Regions from separate parts of the Achromobacter sp. 1011791174 genome, predicted to be linked through region 1. Evidence: predicted binding sites of a transcription regulator. Region 1 holds the regulator's gene; each other region holds the start of a gene.
What was found. Region 1 encodes NrdR, which represses ribonucleotide reductase genes. Its sites were predicted from a motif close to CACNANATNTNGTG; they were not measured.
Positions count from the first base shown of each region.

Region 2: the regulator NrdR is predicted to act here: its motif matches at 1,816-1,829, upstream of AC6LJ5_RS25240 (ribonucleoside triphosphate reductase).
Region 3: the regulator NrdR is predicted to act here: its motif matches at 3,129-3,142, upstream of nrdA (class 1a ribonucleoside-diphosphate reductase subunit alpha).
Region 4: the regulator NrdR is predicted to act here: its motif matches at 1,835-1,848, upstream of AC6LJ5_RS17185 (ribonucleoside-diphosphate reductase subunit alpha).

Region 1 covers NZ_JCBANH010000135.1:8,916-13,498, reverse strand. Annotated here, with positions in the region: gene AC6LJ5_RS28410 (cysteine hydrolase family protein) at 1-344, shown strand, start outside; gene AC6LJ5_RS28405 (GlxA family transcriptional regulator) at 379-1,341, shown strand; gene nrdR (transcriptional regulator NrdR) at 1,417-1,896, opposite strand; gene glyA (serine hydroxymethyltransferase) at 2,096-3,346, opposite strand; gene AC6LJ5_RS28390 (LysE family translocator) at 3,558-4,196, shown strand; gene AC6LJ5_RS28385 (YbhB/YbcL family Raf kinase inhibitor-like protein) at 4,327-4,583, opposite strand, start outside.
Region 2 covers NZ_JCBANH010000099.1:16,814-21,396, reverse strand. Annotated here, with positions in the region: gene AC6LJ5_RS25240 (ribonucleoside triphosphate reductase) at 1-1,809, opposite strand, end outside; gene AC6LJ5_RS25235 (hypothetical protein) at 1,951-2,136, opposite strand; gene AC6LJ5_RS25230 (LysR family transcriptional regulator) at 2,209-3,096, shown strand; gene AC6LJ5_RS25225 (Bug family tripartite tricarboxylate transporter substrate binding protein) at 3,135-4,115, opposite strand; gene AC6LJ5_RS25220 (M20 family metallopeptidase) at 4,131-4,583, opposite strand, start outside.
Region 3 covers NZ_JCBANH010000052.1:6,284-10,866, reverse strand. Annotated here, with positions in the region: gene AC6LJ5_RS18085 (branched-chain amino acid ABC transporter permease) at 1-542, shown strand, start outside; gene AC6LJ5_RS18080 (branched-chain amino acid ABC transporter permease) at 554-1,540, shown strand; gene AC6LJ5_RS18075 (ABC transporter ATP-binding protein) at 1,537-2,316, shown strand; gene AC6LJ5_RS18070 (ABC transporter ATP-binding protein) at 2,313-3,023, shown strand; gene nrdA (class 1a ribonucleoside-diphosphate reductase subunit alpha) at 3,314-4,583, shown strand, end outside.
Region 4 covers NZ_JCBANH010000047.1:25,596-30,178, forward strand. Annotated here, with positions in the region: gene AC6LJ5_RS17185 (ribonucleoside-diphosphate reductase subunit alpha) at 1-1,691, opposite strand, end outside; gene AC6LJ5_RS17190 (indolepyruvate ferredoxin oxidoreductase family protein) at 1,996-4,583, opposite strand, start outside.

The DNA of each region.
Region 1 (4,583 bases):
AGCTGAAGATCTCGCCTACCGCCGTGTTCCACAAGACCGTGCACTCCTCGCTCTACGCCAAGGGCCAGGACGGCGCGACGCTGCATGACTGGCTGCGAGATCACGATATCGGTGAAGTCATCGTCAGCGGCATCCGCACCGAGCAGTGCTGCGAGACCACTTCGCGCCATGCCAGCGACGCCGGCTTCAAGGTGATCTTCCCCACCGACGCCACCCTGACCTTCGCCATGCAGAGCCCGTCCGGCCGGCAATACACGCCCGCCGAGATCCGCGACCGCACCGAGCTGGTGCTGCAGGGCCGCTTCGCGCGGGTCTTGCGTGCCGCCGACGTGCTGGCGGCTTAGCATGTCGTCCCGCTGAAATACGCGAGCACACGCCATGATCCCGGTGTACTTCGTGCTGACGCGCGGCCTGGTGCTGCTGGACCTGGCCGGTCCGGCGGAAGCGTTCCGGGTGGCCGAAAGGCTGTGCCCCGGCACGTTCGCGCTGCATTTCTGCGGACCGGAGGCGGAGCTGGAATGCGGCCTGGCGGGGCTGCACCTGGCCCGCATCAAGCCGCTGCCGGCCAGATTGCCCGCCAACGCGCTGGTCATCGTTTCCGGCGTGGTCGGCACGCCGACGCGGCTGGACGATGCGCAGGCGCGCGCCATCATCGACTGGCTGACCGCGCGCCAACCGGCCGACGGCTTCACGCTGATGACGGTCTGCGCCGGCGCGCTGTTCGCGGCGGCCGCCGGCCTCACGCGCGGGCGCGAATGCACCACCCATCACGGCAGCCTGGCGCAGCTGGCGGCGCTGGATCCCAGCGCACGGATCCTCGACAACCGCATCTTCGTCGAGGACGGCGCGCTGGTCAGCAGCGCGGGCATCACGGCGGGCATCGATCTCGCGCTGCACATGGTGTCGCGCCACTGCGGCCCGCGCATCGCCTGCGAGGTCGCCCGTGAAATGCTGGTCTACCAGCGCCGCGCCGGCACGGATTCGGCCCTGTCGCCCTGGCTGGAACACCGCAGTCATCTGCATCCCGGCGTCCACAAGGTACAGGATGCGGTGGTGCGCAACCCGGCGGCGCCCTGGTCGGCGCAATCGCTGGCGCAGGAAGCCCATACCAGCGCGCGCCACCTGACCCGGCTGTTCCGCCTGCACGCGGGCTGCACGCCGATGGACTATCTTTATCAGATACGCGTCGCGCTGGCGCGCGACCTGCTGCGCGAAACCCGGCTGGACCTGGAGCGCGTGGCGGAGAAGGCGGGATTTGGCTCGGCCCAGCACATGCGGCGCGTGTGGCGTCGCTTCGAGCCGCGAACGCCCGGCATGGCGCGGCAGCAGCTGGCGGCCTGAAGCGGACCGTCGGCCTCGGGCGCCGACCTTGCCACGGCGCCCGAGCGGCGGCGTGACGACAACAGGCGGATCCGCTCAGTCCTTGCGCAGCTTGCCGGGCAGCAAGGGCCCCTGCATCTCGCGGATGGCTTCGACGAATTCGCCGATGTCCTCGAAACTCTTGTAGACCGAAGCAAAGCGCACGTAGGCCACCTTGTCGAGCTTGCGCAGCTCGTTCATGACCAGCTCGCCGATGTGCTCGGTGGGCACTTCGCGCTGCCCGCTGGCCCGCAACTGCTCTTCGATGCGGGAAACGGCGGCATCCACGTCGCCGGTACTGACGGGACGCTTGCGCAGCGCCAGGCTCAGGCTGGCGCGCAGCTTGGCCGGATCGTAGTCGCTGCGGCTGCCATTGCGCTTGACGACCGAGGGCAGCGCCAGCTCCACCCGTTCATAGGTAGTGAAGCGCTTGTCGCAGGACAGGCAACGGCGGCGGCGCCGGATGGCGTCGCCTTCTTCCGAGACGCGGCTGTCGACGACCTGCGTTTCGGGGTTGCCGCAAAATGGACACCGCATGTGTGATCCCTGAAGGCCGGATGGCAAGAATTAAGCATATTGTAACGATCCGTCCGGCGGAAATCGTCAATAGGGCTGAATTCGTCCCCGATATTTTTGCCAGCAACCGTGCGTCCGGCCAAAAACAAAGGGACGGCCCTTGCGGAACCGTCCCTTTTCATCCCCGCCGCCCGGTTTCCCGGGCGGACAGCGCAGGCGCTTACTTGCGGCCGTAGACCGGCAGGCGCGAGGTCAGTGCGTTGACCTTGGCGCGCACGGCGGCGATGTTGGCCTCGTCGCGCGGGTTGTCCAGCACGTCGGCGATCAGGTTGGCGGTCAGTTCGGCCTCGGCTTCGGTGAAGCCGCGGGTCGTCATGGCCGGCGTGCCCAGGCGGATGCCGCTGGTCACGAAGGGCTTTTCCGGATCATTCGGGATGGCGTTCTTGTTGACCGTGATGTGAGCCTGGCCCAGCACGGCTTCGGCTTCCTTGCCGGTGATGCCCTTGGCGCGCAGGTCAACCAGCATGACGTGGCTTTCGGTGCGGCCGGAAACGATGCGCAGGCCGCGCTTGACCAGCGTATCGGCCAGCACCTTGGCGTTCTTGACCACTTGCTGCGCGTAGTCCTTGAATTCCGGGGCCAGCGCTTCCTTGAAGGCCACGGCCTTGCCGGCGATGACATGCATCAGCGGGCCGCCCTGGATGCCGGGGAAGATCGCCGAGTTGATGATCTTCTCGTGTTCGGCCTTCATCATGATGACGCCGCCGCGCGGGCCGCGCAGCGACTTGTGCGTGGTCGAGGTGACGAAGTCTGCATGCGGAACCGGGTTGGGGTAGGCGCCGCCAGCGACCAGGCCCGCGTAGTGGGCGATGTCGACCATGAACAGCGCGCCGTTTTCACGGGCGATGCGGCCCATGCGCTCGAAGTCGATGTGCAGCGCGTAGGCCGAGGCGCCGGCCACGATCAGCTTGGGCTTGTGTTCCTTGGCCAGCTTTTCGACCTGGTCGTAGTTCAGGACTTCGTTTTCGTCCAGGCCATACGAGATGAAGTTGTACAGCTTGCCCGAGGCGTTGACCGACGCGCCGTGCGTCAGGTGGCCGCCTTCGGCCAGGCTCATGCCCAGCACGGTGTCGCCTGGCTTGAGCACGGCCATGTACACGCCCTGGTTGGCCTGCGAGCCCGAGTTGGGCTGCACATTGGCGGCTTCGGCGCCGAAGATCTGCTTCAGGCGATCGATGGCCAGCTGCTCGACCACGTCCACGTATTCGCAGCCGCCGTAGTAGCGCTTGCCGGGGTAGCCTTCGGCGTACTTGTTCGTGAGCTGCGTGCCCTGGGCTTCCATGACGGCGGGGCTGGCGTAGTTCTCGGACGCGATCAGCTCGATGTGCTGTTCCTGGCGCACGTCTTCCTTCTGGACGGCGGCCCAGACATCCGGGTCAGCCTTGGACAGGGTGAGGTTGCGGTCAAACATGACGGAGGGTTCCTGAGGCAGTAGAAGAGAAAAAACCGGGGAAAGGCTGGCCGGGGTAAACCCGGAGAATGGCGCTTAGTTTACCCCGTCGGGCGCGCGGAATTGCCCCCCATCTACCGGCAATCGGCGCAAAATGCCATGCACGGGCGCGAAAACCACGCGCGCCGTTCCGCCCCCTGAAACCGGCCTCAAGCCGCCTTGAGCAATTTTCATGCAAACCGCCACCCTCCTTACCTACTCGCTGGTCGCCGCCGTCAGCGTGGTCAGCCCCGGCCCCGCCACCATGCTCGCCATCCGCAATGGCGCGGCGGGCGGCGTGCGCGCCGTGCTGCCGTCGACGCTGGGGAACGTGACAGGGCTGTTCCTGCTGTCCGCCGCCGCCATGCTGGGACTGGGCGTGGTGCTGCAATCGTCGGCGCTGCTGTTCACGCTGGTGAAAGTCGCGGGCGCGGCCTATCTGCTCTACATCGGCCTGCGCCATCTGCTTGGCCGCTCGAATATCGCGCCGCCGCCCGAACAGGCCACGCAACAGGCGCCGCGCCGCGCCAGCCGTCTGTACCTTGAAGCGGCGCTGGTGGCGACGATGAATCCCAAGCCCATCCTGTTCTTCACCGCGCTGTTCCCGCAATTCCTGAACGCGAGCGAACCGCTGCTGCCGCAGTTCCTCATCCTGACGGGCATCTTCATGGGCATGTCGCTGGTCTCGCTGCTGGCCTATGGCGCGCTGGCCCATCGCGCGCGGCGGCTGCTGCGCCAGCCGCGCATCGTGACCTGGCTCAACCGGCTGGTGGGCTCGATCTTCGTGAGCTTCGGCGTGGCGCTGCTGCGCTTGAAACGCGCGGCGGGCTGATGCGCGCGGATGGACGCCGGCTCGGGCCTCCGCCCGACCGGCAGCCGCGGCCGCAATGGATCGCCCCAATTGAAAACGCCCTGCCGCCGGACGGATCCGACGACAGGGCGTGATCGGCCCGCGCGGGGCGTCAGGAGGCCGAGGTGGCCCCGATCTGCTTGGGCGCGAGGGCAGGGTTGAGCGTGTAGGTGCCGGTCAGCGAAGCCTGGGCCAGCACATGCTTCTGGATCGCGCGCAGCGCATCCTCGCCGGTGAAGGACCCTTGCAGGCCCAGCGTGGCCACGTCCAGCGCATACAACGTGAACACGTAGCGGTGGACCAGCGCGTCGTTCCAGGGCGGGCACGGGCCGTCATAGCCGAAATAGTCGCCGCTCATGTCGTGGTCGC
Region 2 (4,583 bases), on a different contig from region 1:
GGCTTCGTTCATGTACAGGTGCAGCACGGTGCCGCCGGTGTACTTGCCTTGCAGCGCCTCCTGCTGCGCCAGCGCCTGGAACGGGTCGTCGGTATGGCCCACCGGCAGCTGGCTGGAGTTGGTGTAGTAAGGCTGGGCCTCGGTGCCGGCCTGTAGGATACCGGGATAGCGCTTGCGGTCCTCGCGGGCGAAGCGGTAGGTGGTGCCCTCGGCCGGCGTGGCTTCCAGGTTGTAGAGGTGGCCGGTCTGTTCCTGGAATTCGGTCATGCGCGCGCGCACCCGGTCCAGCAGGCGCAGCGCCAGCGCGTGGCCGGCGGGCGTGGTCAGGTCGTCGGCGTCGCCGCTGAAGTTGCGGACCATCTCGTTGATGCCGTTCACGCCCAGCGTGCTGAAGTGGTTGCGCAGCGTGCCCAGGTAGCGCCGGGTATAGGGATACAGGCCCTGGTCGATGTAGCGCTGCACCACCTTGCGCTTGGTCTCCAGCACGTCGCGGCCCAGTTCCAGCAGGCGGTCCAGCCGCGCCATCAGGCCGGCCTCGTCGCCCCGGTGCAGATGGCCCAGGCGCGCGCAGTTCACCGTCACCACGCCGACCGAGCCGGTCTGTTCGGCCGAGCCGAACAGACCGTTGCCGCGCTTGAGCAGCTCGCGCAGGTCCAGCTGCAGGCGGCAGCACATGGAGCGCACCATGTGCGGCTCCAGGTCCGAGTTCAGGAAGTTCTGGAAATAGGGCAGGCCGTAGCGCGCCGTCATCTCGAACAGGCGCGTGGTGTTGGGATGGTCCCAGTCGAAATCGGGCGTGATGTTGTAGGTCGGGATGGGAAAGGTGAAGGCGCGTCCCTTGGCGTCGCCGGCCATCATCACCTCGATGTAGGCGCGGTTGATCATGTCCATCTCGGCCTGCAGGTCGCCGTAGGCGAAGGGCATTTCCTCGCCGCCGATGTAGGGGATCTGCTCGCGCAGGTCGGCCGGGCAGGTCCAGTCGAAGGTCAAGTTGGTGAAGGGCGTCTGCGTGCCCCAGCGGCTGGGCACGTTCAGGTTGTAGATCAGCTCCTGCATCGCCTGCTTGACGTCGGCGTAGGTCATGGCGTCGCGGCGGATGAAGGGCGCCATGTAGGTGTCGAAGGAGCTGAAGGCCTGCGCGCCGGCCCATTCGTTCTGCAGCGTGCCGAGGAAGTTGACGATCTGGCCGATGGCGGCCGACATGTGGCGCGGCGGCGTGGCCTCGACCTTGCCGGGGATGCCGTTGAAGCCCTCGGTCAGCAGCTGGCGCAGCGACCAGCCGGCGCAATAGCCGCTGAGCATGTCCAGGTCGTGGATGTGGATGTCGCCGTCGCGGTGGGCCTGGCCCGCCTCGGGCGTGAAGACATTGGACAGCCAGTAGTTGGCCGTGACCTTGCCGGCCACGTTCAGGATCAGGCCGCCCAGGCTGTAGCCCTGGTTGGCGTTGGCGTTGACGCGCCAGTCGCGCTGCTCCAGGTATTCCTCCATCGCGCTTTCCACGTCCACCAGCGTGTGGCGCAGCGAGCGCAGCCGCGCGTGCTGCTCGCGGTGCACGATGTAGGCGCGCGCCGTGCGCCAGTGGCCGGCGCGCACCAGCGCTTCCTCGACATGGTTCTGGATGGTCTCCACGCCGGGGCAGACATTGCCGTCGCGCGTCAGGGCCTCGGCCACCGTGGCGGCCAGCGCCCGGGCGGCATGCGGCTCCAGCTCTCCGGTGCTCCGGCCCGCCGCCGCGATGGCCTGGGCGATCTTGCCGGCGTCGAATCCGACGACCCGGCCGTCACGCTTGAGGATGTGTTCAATCTGCATGGGTGGCACCATATGTAGTGGAGTGCGAAAACTCTATCACCACATATGGTGTTGATTGCGTTGCGGCCGCGCCGGATTTGGCCGGCGCTTGATCGGGCGCAAACCCCACTGGCGGGGCGGGAAAAGACGCAATGCATCCCTTCAAGCGCCGTTCGGCGGCACCCTGAAGTGCTCGATGACGCGCTTTTCGGCGCGGCGCAGCAGGCGCATCAAGGCCGCGCCCAGACGGCGCAGCCCGGGCGCGGCGGAACGCGGCCGGGGCCGGGTCGTGTCCGGCGTCGGTTCGACGGCGGGGCGGGAGGACGGTGCGGATGTGTCGTGATTCATGGAGCAGCATGCTCGGAGATACACTGCCATCCGTAAAGTTGAATGAACTGACCTCAATCGTCAGGAAAGCTGATGCGTAACCTGAACCTGGATCAGATCCAGACCCTGATCGCGATCGCCGACCTGGGCACCTTCGCGGCGGCGTCGCAGGCGCTGCATCTGGCGCCGCCCACGATCAGCCTGCACATCAAGGAACTGGAGGCGCGCATGCAGGTTCCGCTGGTGCTGCGCGGCCGGCGTCAGGCCGGACTGACGGCGGCGGGCCGGGCGCTGGTCGAGGAAGGACGCAAGCTGCTGGCCGCCAGCGACGATCTCGTGGACATCGTGCGCCGCCGCGCCGCCGGCAGCGTGGGCGTGGTGAAGGTGGGCGTGTCGGCCGGCGTCGGCATCCGCCTGCTGCCGCTCGTGCTGGAGGCCTTGGGGCGGCGCGCGCCCGGCGTGGACGTGAAACTGGAAGCGGCGGGTTCGGCCGAGGCGATGTTGCGGCTGCAGGGCGGCACGCTGGACGTGGCCATCGTCGCCAGTCCGCAGCCCGCCACGGCCCGGGTGGCCGTGACGCCCTGGCGCGACGACGAAATGGTCGCGCTGTTGCCCGCCTCATGGGAAGCGCCCGAGGCGGTCACGCCCGAATGGCTGTCGACGCGGCGCTGGGCCTGCTTCGCGCCGGGCACGCAGATGCACGGCCTGATCGCGTCCTGGTTTGGCCAGGCCGGTTTCAATCCGAGGCCATTCCTGGCCCTGAGCTACCCGGGCGCGTTGAAGGGCCTGGCGGCGGCCAGCCAGAGCGCGGCCATCCTGCCGCTGGCCGAAGTGGAGGACGCGGGGCACGCGGACGTGCAATGGCGCGCGCTGTCGCCGCCGCTCAGGCGGCCGATGGCGCTGGCCTATCGCGCCGCGCCCGAGCCGGGCGCGGCGGCGGCCGCCGTGCTGGAGGCGCTGGCGGCGTTCTCCACCGCTTGAGGTCCGCCAGAAGGCGGCAGGGCAAATGGCCGCCTGTCTCAGTCCAGCGTGATGCCGGCGCGCTTGCCGACGGCGCCGAAGGTGGCGAGTTCGCTGGAAATCTGATCGCGGAAGGCAGGGCCAGGCATGAACACCGGCTCCATCGCCATGTCCTCGATGGACTTGCGCACCTGCGGGTCGCGCATGACTTCCTCGACCGCGCGGCCCAGCGTATCCAGCACCGGCGCGGGCGTCTTGGCCGGCGCCACCAGGCCGTACCATCCGACCATGGACACGCCGGGCAGGCCGGCCTCGGCGAAGGTCGGCACGTCCGGCAGCTGCGGCGAGCGATGCGCGCCGGTGACGGCCAGCGCGCGCACCTTGCCGGCCTTGGCGTGCGGCGCGGCGGACGCCACGGTGTCCACGCCCAGCGCGACCTCGCCGCCGATCAGCGCGGTCACCAGCGGCGCGCTGCCCTTGTACGGGACCGGCGTCATTCTGGCGCCGGCGGCCTCGGCGTACATCTCGCCGGCCAGGTGGGGCGCGGAACCCGGGCCGAAGGTGCCGTACATCAGTTCGCCCTTGCCGCTCTGCTTGCGGGCCAGCTCGGCCGCTTCGCCGGCCGTGCTGGCGGGCAGGTCCTTGCGCGCCAGCAGCACCAGCGGCGCCAGCGAGACGATGGCGATGTGTTCGTAGCTGCGCAGCGGATCGTAGGGCAGGTCGGTCTTGAGCGCGGGCAGCACGGAATAGGTGGTGCTGCCCGACACCATCAGCGTGTAGCCGTCGGGTCGCGCGCGGGCCACGGCCTCGGCGCCGATCACGGTGGACGCGCCGGGGCGGTTCTCGATGATGACCGGCTGGCCCAGCTTGCCGGCCAGCTTGCTGGCCAGCAGGCGCGCCACCGAGTCGGTCGCGCCGCCCGGCGTGAAGGGCACGACGATCTTGATCGGCTGTTCGGGATAGGCGGCGTGCGCCGTCGCGCCGCAAGCGGCGGCGGCCAGGGCCAGGGCGGTTGCGGCGGCGCGGGTCTTGATGGACATGGCGTGGTCTCGGCGTCAGGGTCGAAGGGGCGCGGCGGCGTCGCGCAGGGCCGGTCCCTGGTCGCCCAGGTCCCAGAACAGGCCGGCCATGATGGCCAGGCCCTCGCGGGCGACGCTGCCCAGCAGGTGCTCGTTGGGCGCGTGCTGCGCGCAGGCCGGGTACGAGTGGGGCACCCAGATCGTGGGCAGGCCCAGCAGGTCGGCGAAGATGTCGTTGGGCAGCGAGCCGCCCAGGTTGGGCAGCAGCGCGGGCCGCTTGCCGGTGCTGCGCTCGATCGAGGCCGCGGCCCAGCGGACCCAGGCGTTGTCCGGGGACAGCCGGGTGGCGCCGGCCTGCGCGCCCAGGCGGATGCGAACCTCGCCGAAGCCGGCCTGGCGCAGGTGTTCGCGCACATGGGTTTCCAGCGCGCGCCAGTCCGTGCCGACCACGAAGCGCAGCTGGCACCACGCAGAGGCCTCGGGCGGGAT
Region 3 (4,583 bases), on a different contig from region 1:
GGCTGTCCGGCACCATCGACCTGCTCGGCGTGACCTATCCGCTATACCGCTTCCTCATCATCGTGGCGGGACTGGCGGTGGCGGCCGGCTGCTACGCGCTGATCCACCGCACGCGGCTCGGCATGCTGATCCGCGCCGGCTCCACCGACCGCATGATGGTGGGCGCGCTGGGCGTGAACATCGCGCGGCTGAACACGCTGCTGTTCGTGCTGGGCGCGGTGCTGGCCGGCGTGGCGGGGCTGATGGCGGGCCCGATCCTGTCGGCGCAGACCGGCATGGGCGAGCCGATCCTGATCCTGACGCTGGTGGTGATCGTCATCGGCGGCATCGGCTCGGTGCGCGGCGCCTTCCTGGCGGCGCTGATGGTGGGCCTGGTCGACACGCTGGGCCGCGCGCTGCTGCCGGCCCTGCTGCGCGCGGCGCTGCCGCCGGCGGCGGCCAACGCGGCCGGCCCGGCGATCGCCTCGATGCTGATCTATGTCGTCATGGCGCTGGTGCTGGCGCTGCGGCCGCAGGGCCTGTTCCCCGTGCGGCACGGATAGGAGACCTCGACATGCTTCGATTCTCTCCCCGCGCGCTGGCTGCCGGTTCGCTGCTGCTGGTGCTGGCGCTGGTGCCGCTGTATGCGCAGTGGCAGGGCGAACCCTTCCTGCTGGCGCTGTTCGGCCGGGTGCTGGTGTACGGCATCGCCGCGCTGGCCCTGAACCTGCTGCTCGGTTACGGCGGCATGGTCAGCTTCGGCCATGCGCTGTACCTGGGCCTGGGCGCCTACGCCGTGGGCGTGCTGAGCCACCACGGCATCGAGAACGGCTGGCTGCACCTGGCGGCCGCGCTCGGCGCCTGCGCCCTGGTCGGCCTGGTCAGCGGCTACGTGGCGCTGCGCACCTCCGGCATCGCCTTCATCATGATCACGCTGGCTTTCGCGCAGATGTTCTATTTCCTGGCCACCGGGCTGGAAGGCTACGGCGGCGACGACGGCATGTCGCTGTTCGCCGGCAGCGACTTCAGCCTGTTCCGGCTCGACACGCCGCTGGCGCTGTACTACGCGGCGTTCGGCGTGCTGCTGCTGGCGCTGGCCGCGCTGCACCGGCTGATCCATGCCCCCTTCGGCATGGCGCTGCGCGGCTGCCAGGCCAATGAGCGGCGCATGCGCGCGCTGGGCTACGCCACGCTGCGCTACCGGCTGGCGGCCTATGTGCTGTCGGCGATGCTGTGCGGCGTGGCGGGCGTGCTGCTGGCCAATCTGACGCTGTATGTCTCGCCCTCGTACCTGGCCTGGACCACCTCCGGCGAACTGATCGTGATGGTGGCGCTGGGCGGCATGGGCACGCTGTTCGGCCCGGTCGCCGGCGCCCTGGCCTTCCTGCTGCTGGAGGAAGGGCTCAAGCTGCTGACCGACCACTGGATGCTGCCGATGGGCCTGCTGATCGTGGGCGTGGTGCTGCTGTCGCGGCGCGGCCTGTACGGCGCCTTGCCGGAAACGCCCTGGCGTCCGGCCGCCGCGCGCGCCCTGCCCTGCCCCACCGGAGAACCGCGATGAGCGCGCTGCGCGTCGAACACCTGCTCAAGCGCTACGGCGGCCTGACCGTCACGGACGATCTGTCGCTGGAGGTGCGGCCGGGCGAGCTGCACGCCGTGATCGGCCCCAACGGCGCGGGCAAGACCACGCTGATCGGCCAGCTCAGCGGCGAGCTGCGGCCGGACGGCGGCCGGGTGCTGCTGGACGGCGTGGACGTGACCCGCATGCCCATCGAACGGCGCGTGCGGCGCGGGCTGGCGCGCTCGTACCAGATCACCTCGGTGTTCAAGCCCTTCACCGCGCTGGAGAACGTGGCCATGGCGGTGCAGGCGCGGCGCGGCCACAGCTTCCGCTTCTGGCGGCCGGCGCGCGCGACGCCGGCGCTGCGGGAACCGGCCCGCGCGGCGCTGGAACTGGCCGGCCTGGGCCGCCGCGCCGATGTGCCGGCCGGCGCGCTGGCGCATGGCGAGCTGCGCCAGCTGGAGCTGGCCATGGTGCTGGCCTGCCGCCCGACCCTGCTGCTGCTGGATGAACCCATGGCGGGCATGAGCCAGCACGAATCCGAGGCCATGACCGCGCTGCTGCACGGGCTGCGCCGGCAATACAGCATCCTGCTGGTGGAGCACGACATGCAGGCGGTGTTCGCCCTGTCCGACCGCGTCACCGTGCTGGTGTACGGCCGCGTCCTGGCCTGCGGCAGCGCGGACGAGATCCGCAACGATCCCCAGGTGCGCGAATGCTATCTGGGCAGCGAACGCCGGCGCGCGGACCGCCGCCCGCAGGGAGTCGCGGCATGAGCGCGCTGCTGTCGCTGCGCGGCGTCACCGCGCACTATGGCGCCAGCCAGGCGCTGTTCGGGATCGACCTGGAGATCGGGGCCGGCGAATTCGTCTCGCTGCTGGGCCGCAACGGCATGGGCAAGTCCACCACGGTCAAGGCCATCATGGGCCTGAACCGCGCCAGCCGGGGCGAGATCCGCTTCGACGGGCGCGACATCGGCGCGCTGCCGGCCTACCAGGTGGCGCAGTGCGGCATCGGCCTGGTGCCCGAGGGCCGGCACATTTTCCCCAATCTGTCGGTGCGCGAGAACCTGGTCGCCACCGCGCACAACCGCCAGCGGCTGGCGCAGCCCTGGACGCTGGAGCGCGTCTACGCGCTGTTCCCCCGGCTGGCTGAACGCGCCCGCCACCTGGGCAGCCACCTGTCCGGCGGCGAGCAGCAGATGCTGGCCATCGGCCGCGCGCTGCTGACCAATCCGCGCCTGCTGATCCTGGACGAGGCCACCGAGGGCCTGGCGCCGGTGGTGCGCGAGGAAATCTGGCGGGCGCTGGACGGCCTGAAGCGCACGGGGCTGGCGGTGCTGTGCATCGACAAGAACCTCGAACCGCTGCTGGCGGCGGCCGACCGCCACGCCATCATCGAGACGGGCCGGGTGGCCTGGAGCGGCGATTCCCAGGCCTTCATCGACGACGAGGCGCGCCTGCTGCGCTATCTTTCGGTATAGTTCGCGGCCCGAGGGTACGCGTTTCCGGCCCGATCCGCCCATATATCCCTACGAAACCGTAGGTCTTGATAAAGCACAATATCTAGTCAACCCAAACCAGTGATACACTACCTATAGTGTTGTCACTCCAGCCGCCTCGATAGCCCCGCCGCCATCCGGCACGGGCTTCCGAGCGACGGCACATGCCCCGCCAGCCCTGGCGGTCGGCCCCAATCTCGAACCCGAACATTCCGATCACTCGGAAGGACGTCGCTCGTCCTTTCCCAGCCGCAGGAGCTATGCAGTCCGCCATGGAAAAACAAGCAGCAATGATGGTCACCAAGCGTGATGGGCGTATGGAGCCCATCGATCTGGACAAGATCCACCGCGTCATCGACTGGGCCGCCAACGGCCTGGAGAACGTCTCGGTGTCGCAGGTGGAAATGCGTTCGCATATCCAGTTCTACGACGGCATCCGCACCGACGCCATCCACGAGACCATCATCAAGTCCGCCGCGGACCTGATTTCCGAGGAAACGCCCAACTACCAGTACCTGGCCGCGCGCCTGGCGATCTTCCACCTGCGCAAGATCGCCTACGGCCAGTTCGAGCCGCCGCACCTGTACGACCACGTGCGCAACCTGACCGAACAGGGCAAGTACGACGCGCACCTGCTGGCCGACTACAGCCGCGAGGAATTCGACGAGCTGAACGGCTACATCAACCACTGGCGCGACATGAACTTCGCCTACGCCGCGGTCAAGCAGATGGAGGGCAAGTACCTGATCCAGAACCGCGTCACCAAGCGCATCTACGAAAGCCCGCAGTTCCTGTACCTGCTGGTGGCGATGTGCCTGTTCGCGAAGTACCCCGCGCAGACGCGCCTGGGCTACGTCAAGCGTTTCTACGACGCGGTGTCGCGCTTCAAGATCTCGCTGCCCACGCCCATCATGGCGGGCGTGCGCACGCCGATGCGCCAGTTCAGCTCCTGCGTGCTGATCGAATGCGACGACGATCTGGACAGCGTCAACGCCACCACCAGCGCCATCGTCAAGTACGTGTCGCAGCGCGCCGGCATCGGCATCAACGGCGGCCGCATCCGCGCCCTGGGCAGCGAGATCCGTGGCGGCGAAGCGCTGCACACCGGCTGCCTGCCCTTCTTCAAGATGTTCCAGGCGGCGGTCAAGTCGTGCTCGCAAGGCGGCGTGCGCGGCGGCGCGGCCACCCTGTTCTACCCGCTGTGGCACCTGGAAGTCGAATCGCTGCTGGTGCTCAAGAACAACCGCGGCGTCGAGGAAAACCGCATCCGTCACCTGGACTACGGCGTGCAGGTCAACCGCCTGCTGTACCAGCGCCTGATCAAGTCGCAGGACATCACGCTGTTCTCGCCGCACGACACCCCGGGCCTGTACGAAGCCTTCTTCGCCGACCAGGACGAGTTCGAGCGCCTGTACCTGCAATACGAGCAGGATCCCGCCATCCGCAAGCGCAGCCTGCCGGCCGTGGAACTGTTCTCGCTGATGATGCAGGAGCGCGCCAGCACCGGCCGCATCTACATCCAGAACGTCGACCACTGCAACA
Region 4 (4,583 bases), on a different contig from region 1:
ATCCAGGGGTGGCCGGTTTCGAACAGCATCGACAGCATCTTGCGCCACAGCGTCAGCGCCGGCATCTTCTTGAACAGCTTGAGGTCGCCGCTGGCCACGCGGGCTTCGTAGCCCAGGTAGGCTTTTTCGAACTCATGGCCGTACTTGTCGTGCAGGTCGGGGCAGTCGGAGGGCGAGAACAGGGTCCATTCGCCGTTTTCCATGACGCGCTTCATGAACAGGTCGGGAATCCAGTTCGCCGTGTTCATGTCGTGCGTGCGGCGGCGTTCGTCGCCGGTGTTCTTGCGCAGTTCGAGGAATTCCTCGATGTCCAGGTGCCAGGTTTCCAGGTACGTGCAGACCGCGCCCTTGCGCTTGCCGCCCTGGTTCACCGCCACGGCGGTGTCGTTGACCACCTTCAGGAACGGGACCACGCCCTGGCTTTCGCCGTTGGTGCCCTTGATGTGGCTGCGCAGCGCGCGCACCGGGGTCCAGTCGTTGCCCAGGCCGCCGGCGTACTTGGCCAGCAGCGCGTTTTCCTTGATGGCGTCGTAGATGCCTTCCAGGTCGTCTGATACCGTGGTCAGGTAGCACGACGACAGCTGCGAGTGCAGCGTGCCCGAGTTGAACAGCGTGGGCGTGGAGCTCATGAAGTCGAACGAGGACAGGATCTCGTAGAACTCGATGGCGCGCGCTTCGCGGTTGGTCTCTTTCAGCGCCAGGCCCATGGCCACGCGCATGAAGAAGACCTGCGGCAGTTCGATGCGGGTGCCGCGGATGTGCAGGAAGTAGCGGTCGTACAGAGTTTGCAGGCCGAGGTAGCCGAACTGCAGGTCGCGGCTGGCGTCCAGCGCCTGGCCCAGCTTGGCCAGGTCGTATTGGGACAGGTCGGGCGACAGCAGGCCGCCTTCGATCCCGCGCGAGATGAAGGTGGGGAAGTAGTCGGCGTAGCGCTGGCTCATGTCGGCCTGCGAGACTTCCTGGCCCAGCACTTCCTTGCGGATCGTGTGCAGCAGCAGGCGGGCGGTGACCTGGCTGTAGGCCGGGTCTTTCTCGACCAGCGCGCGGGCGGACAGGATGGCGGACTTGAACACTTCGTCCACGGGGATGCCGTCGTACAGATTCTTGACGGTTTCCTTCAGGATCGCTTCGGTGTCGATGAACTCGGTCAGGCCCACGCCGGCGGCTTCGATGGTGGCGCGCAGGCCGGCGATATCGAGCGGACGGCGCACGCCGTTGTCGGTCACGTTCAGCGACGGGCCGGCTGCGGGGGTGGCGGCCTGCTGCTGCGCGTCGGCCGCGGCGGCCGCCGCGCGTTCCTGGGTGCGCTTCTCGCGGTACAGCACGTAGGAGCGGGCCACGTCATGCTCGCCCGAGCGCATCAGCGCCAGTTCGACCTGGTCCTGCACGTCTTCGATATGGAAGGTGCCGCCGCCGGGACGGTTGCGCACCAGCGCGTTGACGACCTGCTTGGTCAGCGATTCGACCAGCTCGCGCACGCGGGCCGAAGCCGCGCCCTGGCCGCCATTGACGGCCAGGAAGGCCTTGGTCATGGCGATGGCGATCTTGCTGGGCTCGAAACCGACCACCGAGCCATTGCGGCGGATCAGGTTGTAGCTGCCCCACTGACCGCCGTTGGCGTCGGTCGAAGCATCGGTTTGGGAGGGCGGCACGGCCGTGGGCCGGGTCACAGAGGCGATCGTAGTCTGCATGGAAGCTCCTGTGTGGAAAGCGCGTAGATAGGGCGCGACGGCATCGCGCCGGATACGGAATGGGTTCTGTTTTGAGGGGGATCGCGACGCTGGGACGGTGTCGTCCGGATGGCGTGGCCGACGGGAATCAGCGCTTGGGCGACCACAACATGTAGTGTAGCACCCCTCATTTCGCACTAATTCTAGTGATCGACTAAGACAGCTACAAGAAGAAGATGTGACCATGCCTCCAAAAGATTGTTACGAAATGCACTGGGCGCGCCCAGCAAGGCGCGCCCAGGATCGGACTCGTGAGAGCGAGTGTTTACGCGGTTTTGCGCAGGGGCATGTCGCGAGGCGCAGGCGCCGTATAGCTTTGCATCAAGCGCGCCAACTCGGTCCGGTACTTCTCGACGTTCGCGGCCTTCACGTGGCCGAAGCCGCGTACCGTTTCCGCGAGGGCGGCGATGGTGGCCGCCTGTCCGAGCTTGTCCGCGTTCAAGCCGTCGAGCAACTGATCCACGGTCTGGCGGTACTCGGCGATCAGGGCGCGTTCCATCTTGCGTTCGGCGGTCCGGCCGAACGGGTCGAGCCAGGTGCCGCGCACACGCTTGAAGCGGGCCAGCAGCTTGAGCGCGGTCATGGTGCGCGGACCCAGCGTCATCTTGCGCGGCACGCCGGTGCGCGGATCCTTGCGCGCGAAGATCGGCGGCGCCATGTGGAAGCGCAGGCTGTATTCGCCTTCGAACTGGTCCTGGAGCTGGGCCCGGAACGCGTCGCCGGTGTAGAGCCGCGCCACTTCATACTCGTCCTTGTAGGCCATGAGCTTGAACAGGCTGCGCGCCACCGCCAGCGCCAGCCGCGGCTTGGCGTCGGGCGCCAGTTCGCGTTCGCGCGCCGCGACCCGCTCGACCACGTCCTGATATTGACGGGCGTAGTCGGCGTCCTGGTAGGCGGTCAGGTCGGCCAGGCGGCGCGCGACGGCGTGCTCGAACGATTCCGGCACATGCAGTTGCACGACTTGGGCGCGCGGACGCAGCGCGGTCGAGAGCGCGTCGGGCTGGTGCGCCGCCAGGCGGCCGCTGTCGAAGGCGGCCCGGTTCGCGGCCACGGCCACGCCGTTCAGCTCGATGGCGCGGTTGATGGCGGCGTGCGACAGCGGCACGCCGCCGCGCTGCCAGGCATAGCCCAGCATGAACATGTTCGACAGGATGCTGTCGCCGAACAGGGCCAGCGCGGCCGCGTGCGCGTCGATCGCGGCGGTATGCGCATCGCCGGCGGCGTGGCGGATCTTGGCCAGCAGCGCCTCGGGGCGCATGGCCGCGTCCGGATTGCGGGTGAACTCCGACACCGGAGCCACATAGGTGTTCACGGTGACCTGGGTGTGGCCGTGGCGCAGCGCGCCCAGCGAGTCCGGCGCCACCGAGGCCACCGGGTCGCACAGGATGGCGGCGTCGGCCTGCTGCCAGTCCAGCCGCACGGGGCCGGGCTGGGCGCCGGCCGGCGCCAGCCGGATGTGGCTGACCACGGTGCCGCCTTTCTGCGCCAGGCCGGTCAGGTCGAGCACGGCGGCCGACAGGCCTTCCAGGTGCGCGGCCATGGAAATGATCGCGCCGATGGTGATGACGCCGGTGCCGCCCATGCCCGCCACCAGCAGGCGGTACGGCCGGTCCAGCGCGGCCGGCGCGGGCGCCGGCAGTTGCGCGATGAGCTGCTGCAGCCGCTCCTGGTCGGCCTTGGGCGCGGCGCTTTTCCTCGGCTTGCCGCCCATGACGGACACGAAGCTGGGACAGAAACCCTCGGCGCAGGAGTAGTCCTTGTTGCAGCTGGATTGGTCGATGGCGCGCTTGCGGCCGTAGGGCGTTTCCAGCGGCACCACCGACAGGCAGTTCGATTGCACGCCGCAGTCACCGCAGCCTTCGCAGACCGCGCTGTTGATCAGCATGCGGCGGGCCGGGTCGGGGAACTGGTTCTTCTTGCGGCGGCGGCGCTTTTCGGCGGCGCAGGTCTGGTCGTGGATCAGCACGGTGACGCCGGGAATCTCGCGCAGTTCGCGCTGCAGCGCGTCCAGCTCGCGGCGGTGGTGCACGCGGATGCCGCCCAGGTCCACGCCCTGGTATTTCTCGGGTTCGTCGGAGGTGACGACGATGCGGGCCACGTTCTCGCCGCGCAGTTGCTGGCAGATCTGCGGCACCGAGATCGGGCCGTCCACCGGCTGTCCGCCGGTCATGGCCACGGCGTCGTTGAACAGGATCTTGTAGGTGATGTTGGCGCGCGCCGCGACCGCCTGGCGGATGGCCAGGTAGCCGGAGTGGTAGTACGTGCCTTCGCCCATGTTCTGGAACACGTGCGGCATCTTGGTGTAGCGGGACAGACCGATCCAGTCCACGCCTTCGCCGCCCATCTGGGTCAGGCCGCCGGTGTCGCGGTCCATCCAGGCTGCCATGTAGTGGCAGCCCACGCCCGACAGGGCCTGGCTGCCCTCGGGCACCTTGGTCGAGGTGCTGTGCGGACAGCCCGAACAGAAGTAGGGGCGGCGGCGCATGCCGTCGGCCTCGTTGGACAGCGGCGCCTGGCACTCGAAACCGGCCAGGTCGCCGGCGGCGGGCAGGCCGGCCGCGCGGGCCAGCCAGGCTGCCAGCGGCCGCGCCAGCAGCGACGGGCGCAGCTGCCCGGCCGAGGGCACCAGCGCTTCGCCGTCAAAGCCTTTCTTGCCGATGACGGTGGGGCGGTCTGGCTGGTTGAACAGCAGGTCCTTGATCTGGCTTTCGACCACCGCGCCCTTTTCCTCGATCACCAGGATGTGCGAGAGGCCGCGCGCGAATTCCAGCAGGCGCCCGGCGTCCAGCGGCCAGGTCAGGCCGGGCTTGTAGATGCGTACAGGCGCGTTGGCGGTGACGGTGTCCACGCCCA